DNA from 4 places in the Burkholderia sp. LMU1-1-1.1 genome. Region 2 is predicted to be linked to each of the others. Evidence: predicted binding sites of a transcription regulator. Region 2 holds the regulator's gene; each other region holds the start of a gene.

Region 1 (2,199 bases), on a different contig from region 2:
CTTTGGCCTGCTCCAGCGGCCAATCCTGCGCCTCGCCCATATCGAGCGCGCGCGCCATCGCCGCCGTCATATCGCGGAACGATGCTTCGCCGCTTTCGACGAAATAAAACGCGCCAGCTTCGGTCTTCTCCAGGGCCAGCAAATACAGATCGACCACATCGTCGATATGTACATTGGACCAAATGTTCAACCCCGGCCCCACATGGCGCACGGTGCCGCTCTTGCGCGCCTGTTTGAGCAGGCGTGGCAACTGCACGCTATCGCGCGGCAGCGCGCCGTGGCCGTAGATCAGTGTATTGCACAGCACCGCCGAACGCACGCCCTTGCCGGCGGCGGCCAGCACCAGGTTGTCGATGGCGACGCGGGCCGCCTTGTCCGGCGTCGGTTCCGGCAGTTGGTCCTCGTAATAAATGCGGTCGGTGCCCAGTCCACCCGAGGCGTCGCCGACGATGCTCGAGCCGCTGGTGTGCAGGAACACCTTGCCCGAGCCGGAAAGCCCGTCGATGATGGCTTCCACGGCTGCGCGATTGTCGCTGCTGGCCGCGTTGATGACGGCGTCCGCCGACCGCGCCTGCGTGATCAGCAAATCGCGGTCGTCGAGCGTGCCGACCACCCCGGTCACGCCGATCTTCTTGAGTTCCTCGATTTGCTCTGGTTTGCGAACCAGCCCGGTGACATGGTGGCCGGCCTTGACCAGCCCCGCAGCGATCGAACCGCCGATAAACCCTGCCGCGCCTGTGACGAATACCTTCATGTCGTGCTCCTGTTGAAATTGGATGCATTCAGTATGGCGGGGGAGGCGTCGCGCACAAAGACCTCGGCGAGCAAAGCATAGTTGAGGGTGAGTCAATAATATTCACGCGCCAAAACGCACTATTTTGGTGCCTGCGACTCAATTTGGTGCAATAACCTTGCCTCGCGCTGCCCGGGTCGGATTTTCTGCTGGCACACGGCTTGCATAGTACAGACATTATTTATAAAACCACTAAGTTATGCCTGATTGCACCGCATCGTCCGACCTCGTCGCCAGCGCCGCCCATGCAGCCTGGCAGGCCAGTCTCACGCTCGGATTCGCGGACGATGCCGGCACCACGCGGCTGTTCAACAATATCCACTTCGGTCCCCTGCGCGTGCAGAAGGCCCTGTACCCCGAAGACGGCAAGGTGTGCCACGCCATCGTGGTCCATCCGCCGGGCGGCGTGGTCGGCGGCGACCAGCTGGCGATCGATATCGGCGTCGGCGACCGCGCCCACGCCTTCATCACCACGCCGGGCGCCGCCAAATGGTACAAGGCCAATGGCAAGGTCTCGCGCCAGGTCGTCCACCTGCACTTGAACGAAAGCGCCGCCCTCGAATGGCTGCCACAGGAAACCATCTTTTTTGATACCGCTAACGTGGTGCTGGAGCAGCACGTGGAACTGGCCGTCGGCGCCACCTTCATCGGCTGCGAGATCCTCTGCATGGGCCGTCGCGGCTCCGGCGAGGTATTCAACACCGGCACCGTCACGCAGCGCAGCAGCATCCGTCGCGACGGCAAATTGATCTGGTGGGAGCAGGGCGCGATGGTCGGCGGTCGTCTGGGCAGTCCGCTGGCGTTGAACGGCCACACCGTCTGCGCCACCCTGATCGCCGCCGGCAAAGCGCTGCCGGCCGCCGTGCTGACCGAGTTGCTGTCCCAGATCCGCGCCGACATCGCCGCCGATGGCGAACACGCCTTCGGCATCACCCACACCAAGGGCGTGCTGGTGGCGCGCCATCTGGGCGATGACAGCGAAACCGCGCGCCGCCTCATGCTCACCGTGTGGCGCCGCGTGCGCCCGCATCTGCTGGAACGCGAGGCCGTCACGCCGCGCATCTGGCAAACCTGATACTGGAACCCCGAACATGGATCTGACCCCAAGAGAAAAAGACAAACTGCTGATCTTCACCGCCGGCATCGTGGCCGAGCGCCGCCTCGCGCGCGGCCTGAAACTGAATTATCCGGAGGCGATCGCGCTGATCACCTGCGCCATCATGGAGGGCGCGCGCGACGGCAAGTCGGTGGCCCAGCTGATGGCCGACGGCACGCAGATATTGACGCGCGACCAGGTCATGGAAGGGATACCGGAGATGATCCCGGACATCCAGGTGGAAGCCACTTTCCCCGACGGCAGCAAACTGGTCACCGTGCACAACCCGATACCCTGAATCGCATCATGA
Region 2 (2,199 bases):
GGGTCGACCCGATTGCCGTCATTGAGATCCAGCGCATCGTGCGCTTCCTCAAGGAACGCAATATCGGCGTCCTCATTACCGATCACAATGTGCGCGAGACGCTGGGCATTTGCGACCGCGCATATATCATCAACCAGGGCTCGGTTCTGGCTTCAGGCCGGCCGGACGACATCATCGCCGACGAGTCGGTCCGCCGCGTGTACCTGGGTGAACACTTCCGGATGTAAATAGGCCCCATGAAACAGTCATTGCAACTGCGCACGTCGCAGCACCTCGCGCTGACACCCCAGCTGCAGCAGTCGATCCGTCTGCTGCAGCTGTCCACGCTGGAGCTGCACCAGGAGCTCGAGCAACTGCTCACCGACAACCCCCTGCTCGAGCGTCTGGACGACCCGCTCGACCGATCGCTGCGGCTGTTGTCCGACGGCGCCATCAGCCAGCAGGCGCCGTCCGGCGAGGCGCCGCCCGAAGGCCCGCCGGGCCAGCAGGACGCGCCGGCCGCCGCCGACGCCGACCCCTACGACGGCCCCGCCGCCGATACCGAAAGTACCAGCAGCGAGGCCGACGTCGACTGGAGCGACGCCGGCCGCAGCAAGGCCCCCGACGACGAGGACGCGCGTCCCCAACTGGAGGCCAACCACTGCACGCTGCGCGAGCATCTGATGGAGCAGATGCGGGTGACCGTGCTGGAGACGCGCGACCGCGCGCTGGTCGAGCTGATCATCGACGCGCTCGACGAGAACGGCTACCTGGAGGAGCCGCTGGAGGAGATCCACGCGCGCCTGCCGGAGGAACTGGAAGTCGACATCGACGAACTGCGCACCGCCTTGTCGATGCTGCAAAGCTTCGACCCGATGGGCGTGGGCGCGCGCAACGCCTCCGAATGCCTGGCGCTGCAGATCAAGCGCCTGCCGGGCATCGCGCTGGTGACGCGGCGCATGGCGCTGACCATCGTCGAGAACCATCTGACCTGGTTCGCCCAGCGCGATTTCAACAAGCTGAAAAAGGCGCTGGTGTGCGACGACGAGGACTTGCGCGAGGCGCAGGCCGTCATCCGCCTGTGCAATCCGCATCCGGGTTCGGCCTTCGCCTCGGACGTGTCCGACTACGTGGTGCCGGACGTGATCGTCAAGAAGGCGCGCAACGGCTGGCAGGTCAGCCTCAACAACGACGTCATGCCGCGCCTGCGGGTCAACGCCATGTACGCCAACCTGCTCAAGCAGGGCAAGGGCGAGGGCGCGATGGGCGCCCAGTTGCAGGAAGCCAAGTGGCTGATCAAGAATATGCGCCAGCGCTTCGACACCATCCTGCGCGTGGCGCAGGCGATAGTAGAAAGGCAAAAGAACTTTTTCTCGCACGGCGCGGTTGCCATGCGCCCCCTTGTGCTTCGCGAAATTGCTGATACACTGGGTTTACACGAGAGCACTATTTCTCGGGTGACGACTCAAAAGTACATGCTGACGCCGCACGGCATGTTTGAGTTGAAATATTTCTTTGGTAGCCACGTCGCCACCGAAGCGGGCGGTGAAGCAAGTTCGACGGCGATACGGGCACTCATCGTGCAATTGACAGGAGCTGAAGACCCTAAAAATCCTTTATCCGACAGTAAGATTGCGGACATGCTGGGGGAACAAGGCATGGTGATTGCGCGACGGACTGTTGCCAAATATCGCGAAGCGTTGAAAATCCCTCCCGTTAGTCTCCGCAAGTCTTTGTAGTTACTTGGTCACTGTGCGCCCGGCCGCAATGGGCGCGGCACTGACCGTAAGCGACATTTATCTTTAGGAGCGTGTATGAATCTGACCATCAGTGGACATCATCTCGAAGTGACCGCGGCCATCCGCGAATACGTACAGAGCAAACTGGAACGTGTCACTCGTCACTTCGATCAAGTTATTGATATTGCTGTCATCCTGACTGTAGATAACCTTAAAGAGAAATCCAAACGCCAGAAGGCTGAAATCAATCTGCGCATGTCGGGTAAAACCGTGTACGTGGAAAGCCTGTCGCAAGACCTGTACGCCGCGATCGACACCCTGGTCGACAAGCTCGACCGTCAGGTCATGAAATACAAATCCAAAGTTCAGCAGCACGGCCACGATGCGATCAAGCATCTCCCGGATAGCTACGAACCCGCTGCCGCCGCCCTATAACAACGGCCTCCGGCACCATCCAACAAAGGGCGCAAGGGCGCCCTTT
Region 3 (2,199 bases), on a different contig from region 2:
GGCGGCGCGACGGTGCTGAGGATGGCCAGCAGCGCCGCCTGCGCGCCCGGCGCCACCAGCAGCCGCTCGGGTTCCACCGACAGGCCGCGCCGCCGCAGCCACAAGGCGCCGGCTTCGCGGTCCGACGCCGAGCCGCCGAAGTCCTGGTAGCGCAACAGCGCCTGCATGGCGGCCGGCGATTCGCCCAGCGACGCCACGCCGGCGCGCATCAGCGCCGACAACTCCGGCGTGAGCGCCTCCGGCGGCATGTTCATCGACAAGTCGACGTTGGGCCGCCCCGCCACCGCCCGCGGGATCGCCATCGCCCGGCGGCCGCAGACGAAGGTGCCGCGCCCCACCGTCGAATCGACCAGGCCGCGCTTGTGCGCCTCGCCGTAAGCGCGTGCCACGGTGGTGAAGTCGATGCCCAAGGCGTCGGCAAGTTGGCGCTGCGGCGGCAAGCGCTGCTCGGGCGCGAGCCGGCCGGTGGCGATGTCGGCGGCGATGGCGTCGGCGATCACCTTGTATACCGGTCCCTGGCCTTTTTTCAGTTTCGGCAGCCACGCGGCGGCGGATTTGGGCATCGCGGTTTCTCCATTCAATTCAAACTTGACGGGCCGATTGCATGCATTATCCGTGCCGGCCGAAACCGACCGGAAAGCGGGGAAAGCGCGGTGCCGGCGCACCATCGGCGCGCACCGCGCCCCATCGCGGCGCAGGTCCGTTCTGGATCTTTCCCCGTAGATACAGGCGATTGACTGCACGACTTGAATGGAGCGGCGGCCGCGGCCTGAAAACCGGCGCGCCGTCCGCAGAATGGCGCCCAGGCCGAAAACCCGGATTGACTGGATTTCCATCCCTGCAAACAGCCCCTCAATGCGGCCGCCCTGGCACGCCGGATGCATTCAAAGGGGCTATCGCGGCGCAGTCAATCCGAACGCCCGGTGCTCCCTACAACTCCATTGAAGGAACCAACGCCATGCCAGCCATCGACCACAAAGCCCACGTCAAGGGCGACTATTTTGTTGACTACGAAGAGAAGGTATTCGAGGACGTCAAAGCCCGTCCGGGCGAAAAGGCGCTGGTCACCTTCCACACCGTCGCCTTCGAGGGTTCGATCGGTTTCGTCAACCTGCTGCAGGCCACCCGCCTGCAGCGCAAAGGCTACGAGACCACGGTGCTGCTGTACGGCCCGGGCGTGACACTGGGATTGCAGCGCGGCTTTCCCACGCTGGGCGACGAGGCCTTCCCCGGCCACCTGAACCAGAACAACCAGCTGGTCAAGTTCATGGCCGAAGGCGGCAAGGTCTACGCCTGCCGCTTCGCGCTGCAGGCGCTGTACGGCCACGGCGAGCCGTCGCTGATCGAAGGCATCCGCGCTATCGCCCCGCAGGACGTGCTGGACCTGAAGCTGCTGCACCTGCGCGACAACGCGGTGATCATCGACACCTGGACGCTGTAAGCGGAAAGGAGGCGGACCTATGACAACGACCAGGAAGACGGTGCGGGCGGCGGCGGTGCAGATCGCGCCGGACCTGACCAGCGCCGGCGGCACGCTGGCGCGCGTGCTCGAAGCGATCGCCGAAGCGGCGGCCAACGGCGCCGAGATGGTGGTCTTTCCCGAGACCTTCGTGCCCTACTACCCCTACTTTTCGTTCGTGCGTCCGCCTTTCGCCGCCGGCGCCGAACATCTGCTGCTGTACGAGCGCGCGGTGGCGGTGCCGGGGCCCGTCACCGACGCCGTCGCCGCCGCCGCGCGCGGCCACGGCGTGGTGGTGGTGCTGGGCGTGAACGAGCGCGATCACGGCAGCCTGTATAACACCCAGCTGGTGTTCGACGCCGACGGCGCGCTGGTGCTCAAGCGGCGCAAGATCACGCCGACCTACCACGAGCGCATGATCTGGGGCCAGGGCGACGCCAGCGGCCTCAAAGTGGTGGAGACGGCCGTCGGCCGGGTCGGCGCGCTGGCCTGCTGGGAGCACTACAACCCGCTGGCGCGCTACGCGCTGATGGCGCAGCACGAGCAAATCCACTGCGCGCAGTTCCCCGGCTCGATGGTGGGACAGGTGTTCGCCGACCAGATGGAGGTGACGATCCGCCACCACGCGCTCGAATCGGGCTGCTTCGTCATCAACGCCACCGGCTGGCTGACCGAGGAGCAGATCGCCACCATCACCACCGACCCGGCGCAGCAGAAGGCGCTGCGCGGCGGCTGCTGCA
Region 4 (2,199 bases), on a different contig from region 2:
CGGGAACGAGGCGATGAAGCCCAGCGTCTTGGACTTGGTCATTTTGCCGGCCAGGATGCCGTTCAGGTACGCGCCCTCGTACAGGCGCGATTCGTAGGTGCCCAGGTTCTTGCCGGTCTTGAAGCCGGTGGCGTGCAGGAACACCACGCCGGGAGCCGACTTGGCCACTTTCTCGGTCGGGTTCATGTAGCCGAACGAGGTGGTGAAAATCAGCTTGTTCCCTTCGGCGACCAGCTTGCGGATCACGCGCTCGGCGTCGGCGCCTTCCGGCACGTTTTCCACGTAGGTGGATTTGACTTTGCCGGCCAGCGCTTTTTCCATCGCCAGGCGGCCCTGGTCGTGGGCGTAGGTCCAGCCGGCGTCGCCGACTGGGCCGACGTAGACGAAGCCGATCTTCAGCGGTTCGGCCGCCAGCGCGGGGAGGGCGGCGGCGCCGAGGGTGGCGGCCAGCGTGGCCAGCGCGATCAGTGTGCGACGATTCATCATGCGGTTTCCTTTAGCGGTGAAGTGTGTGGATTAGAAGTGGTATTCCGCGCGGACCATCGGCGTTCTGGCCGTGGCGCCGGGGTTGTTCTTGTCGGAGTTGCCGAATTTGTTTTTCCAGTACTGGTATTCGACGCCGATCTTGAAGGTGTTCTTCGGCGCGCTGACGACGGCGCTGGCGTCGTACATGATCTGCATGTCGATGTTGGTTTCGCGCGCGGTGTCGCCGCCGAATTCGTCCTTGCCTTTCTTGTCGATGAAGTTGGCGTAGCCTTCGAACGACAGCGGAATGCCGATGTTGAACGGGATGCCCCACGCGGCGGTGAGCATGGCGTGCGTGTCGTAGCGGTAGCGCGGCGTGGCGACATTGGTGTAGGTGTTGAACGGCGCGTTGCTCTCCCATAGCGCGAGCAGACTGATATCGAGGAAGCCCGGTACGTCCATCATCAGGGTCGGGCCGGCGACGACCATGCGTTTCTTGGAGTTGTAGCCGGCGTCGGTTTTGCTGTTGTAGTCGAAGCCAAGGGTGGCGCCGACGCCGCGCACCGGGCCGAAGGCCCAGTTGCTTCCCGTGACCTTGCCCAGGTCGAGCGTGTGGCGGTACACCGCGTAGGCTTCGTGCGCACCGCTGGCCGCTCCGGCCGACGAGGGGTCGTCGTGCGAAGACATCAGGAAGTCGACGTTGAAGAAGTTCTTGCCGTATTTGTAGCCCGATACGTGGCTGAAGTTGACGATGTTCTTGGTGATGTCGGTGTTGTTGAACGGCTCGGCGAACCGGGTGCCGTAACGGTAGCCGATTGAGGTGTCGCTCCAGTCCGCGGCTTGGGCTGCGCAGGCGCAGGTGGCGAGAAGTACTAGTACAGCGGCGGTGCGGGTTGCGAGTTGGGACATCGTGCGAACTCCAGTCAGTGGGTGAAGGGCGGTATGAACGAACTATTTTTGTATCCAATCTCGCTTTGGGATTGGATGCAATCTTGGTTTCTTTTTCTAGCAAGTTGCGGGCCAGTTGTTTTCCCATACGCTGTTGGCGGCTCGTTGGCGGAGCTTGATTTTCTGGCCTGGCTTTGCTTTTAAAGGCCTGATAGGGCTTCGGCCAGGTTGACCTTTTTGTGGGTGGTGTCGAGGCGCAGGCGTGCCTCTATCTCCAACAGGTGGTGCTCGATCAGGTGGGTGGCTTCGCTGACTTTTCCTTGTTCGATCAGCGTCGCCAGATCCTGGTGTTCGTGGTTGCCGCACATCGGCGCGCCGGGCTTTTCGTAGAGCGCGATGATCAGCGAACAGCGCGATACCAGTTCGCCCATGAAGCGCTGCAGTACGTGGTTGCCGGCCAGTTCGGCCAGCAGGATGTGGAATTCGCCGCCCAGTCGTATCCAGCCGGCGCGGTCGCCCGTCAGGCGCGCCTGGTCCTCCGCTTCGAGCGCGGCGCGTATCTGCCGCAGCGAGGCCGGCGTGGCGTTGCGTATCACCAGCGGCATGATCTCGCGTTCGATGGCGCGGCGCGCGGCGAAAATGTCGCGCGCCTCCTCCGGCGTGGGCGAGGCGATGACGGCGCCGCGATTGGGACGCAGTTCGATGATGTGGTCGTGCGCCAGCCTTTGCAGCGCCTTGCGCACGGTGGTGCGGCTGACTTGATACAGCTCGCAGAAATCGGCTTCGCCCAGATGGGTGCCGGGCGGCAGGCGGTGGCTCATGACGGCGTTGACGACGGCGCGGTAG

The links. Region 2 encodes sigma-54, which starts transcription at its own class of promoters, with help from an activator protein. Its sites were predicted from a motif close to TGGCANGNAANCTGCTTT; they were not measured.
Region 1: the regulator sigma-54 is predicted to act here: its motif matches at 944-961, upstream of MRBLMU1_RS22645 (urease accessory protein UreD).
Region 3: the regulator sigma-54 is predicted to act here: its motif matches at 868-885, upstream of MRBLMU1_RS07965 (MSMEG_0572/Sll0783 family nitrogen starvation response protein).
Region 4: the regulator sigma-54 is predicted to act here: its motif matches at 1,471-1,488, upstream of MRBLMU1_RS07320 (outer envelope protein).

What each region holds. Positions count from the first base shown of each region.
Region 1 is NZ_JBEGHG010000034.1:275,512-277,710, reverse strand. Features, by position in the region: gene MRBLMU1_RS22650 (NAD-dependent epimerase/dehydratase family protein) at 1-754, opposite strand, end outside; gene MRBLMU1_RS22645 (urease accessory protein UreD) at 993-1,868, shown strand; gene MRBLMU1_RS22640 (urease subunit gamma) at 1,885-2,187, shown strand.
Region 2 is NZ_JBEGHG010000086.1:56,812-59,010, forward strand. Features, by position in the region: gene lptB (LPS export ABC transporter ATP-binding protein) at 1-227, shown strand, start outside; gene MRBLMU1_RS31545 (RNA polymerase factor sigma-54) at 237-1,718, shown strand; gene hpf (ribosome hibernation-promoting factor, HPF/YfiA family) at 1,794-2,153, shown strand.
Region 3 is NZ_JBEGHG010000007.1:30,713-32,911, forward strand. Features, by position in the region: gene MRBLMU1_RS07960 (PLP-dependent aminotransferase family protein) at 1-563, opposite strand, end outside; gene MRBLMU1_RS07965 (MSMEG_0572/Sll0783 family nitrogen starvation response protein) at 959-1,441, shown strand; gene MRBLMU1_RS07970 (Nit6803 family nitrilase) at 1,461-2,199, shown strand, end outside.
Region 4 is NZ_JBEGHG010000006.1:111,199-113,397, forward strand. Features, by position in the region: gene MRBLMU1_RS07315 (BMP family ABC transporter substrate-binding protein) at 1-486, opposite strand, end outside; gene MRBLMU1_RS07320 (outer envelope protein) at 517-1,374, opposite strand; gene MRBLMU1_RS07325 (GntR family transcriptional regulator) at 1,554-2,199, opposite strand, start outside.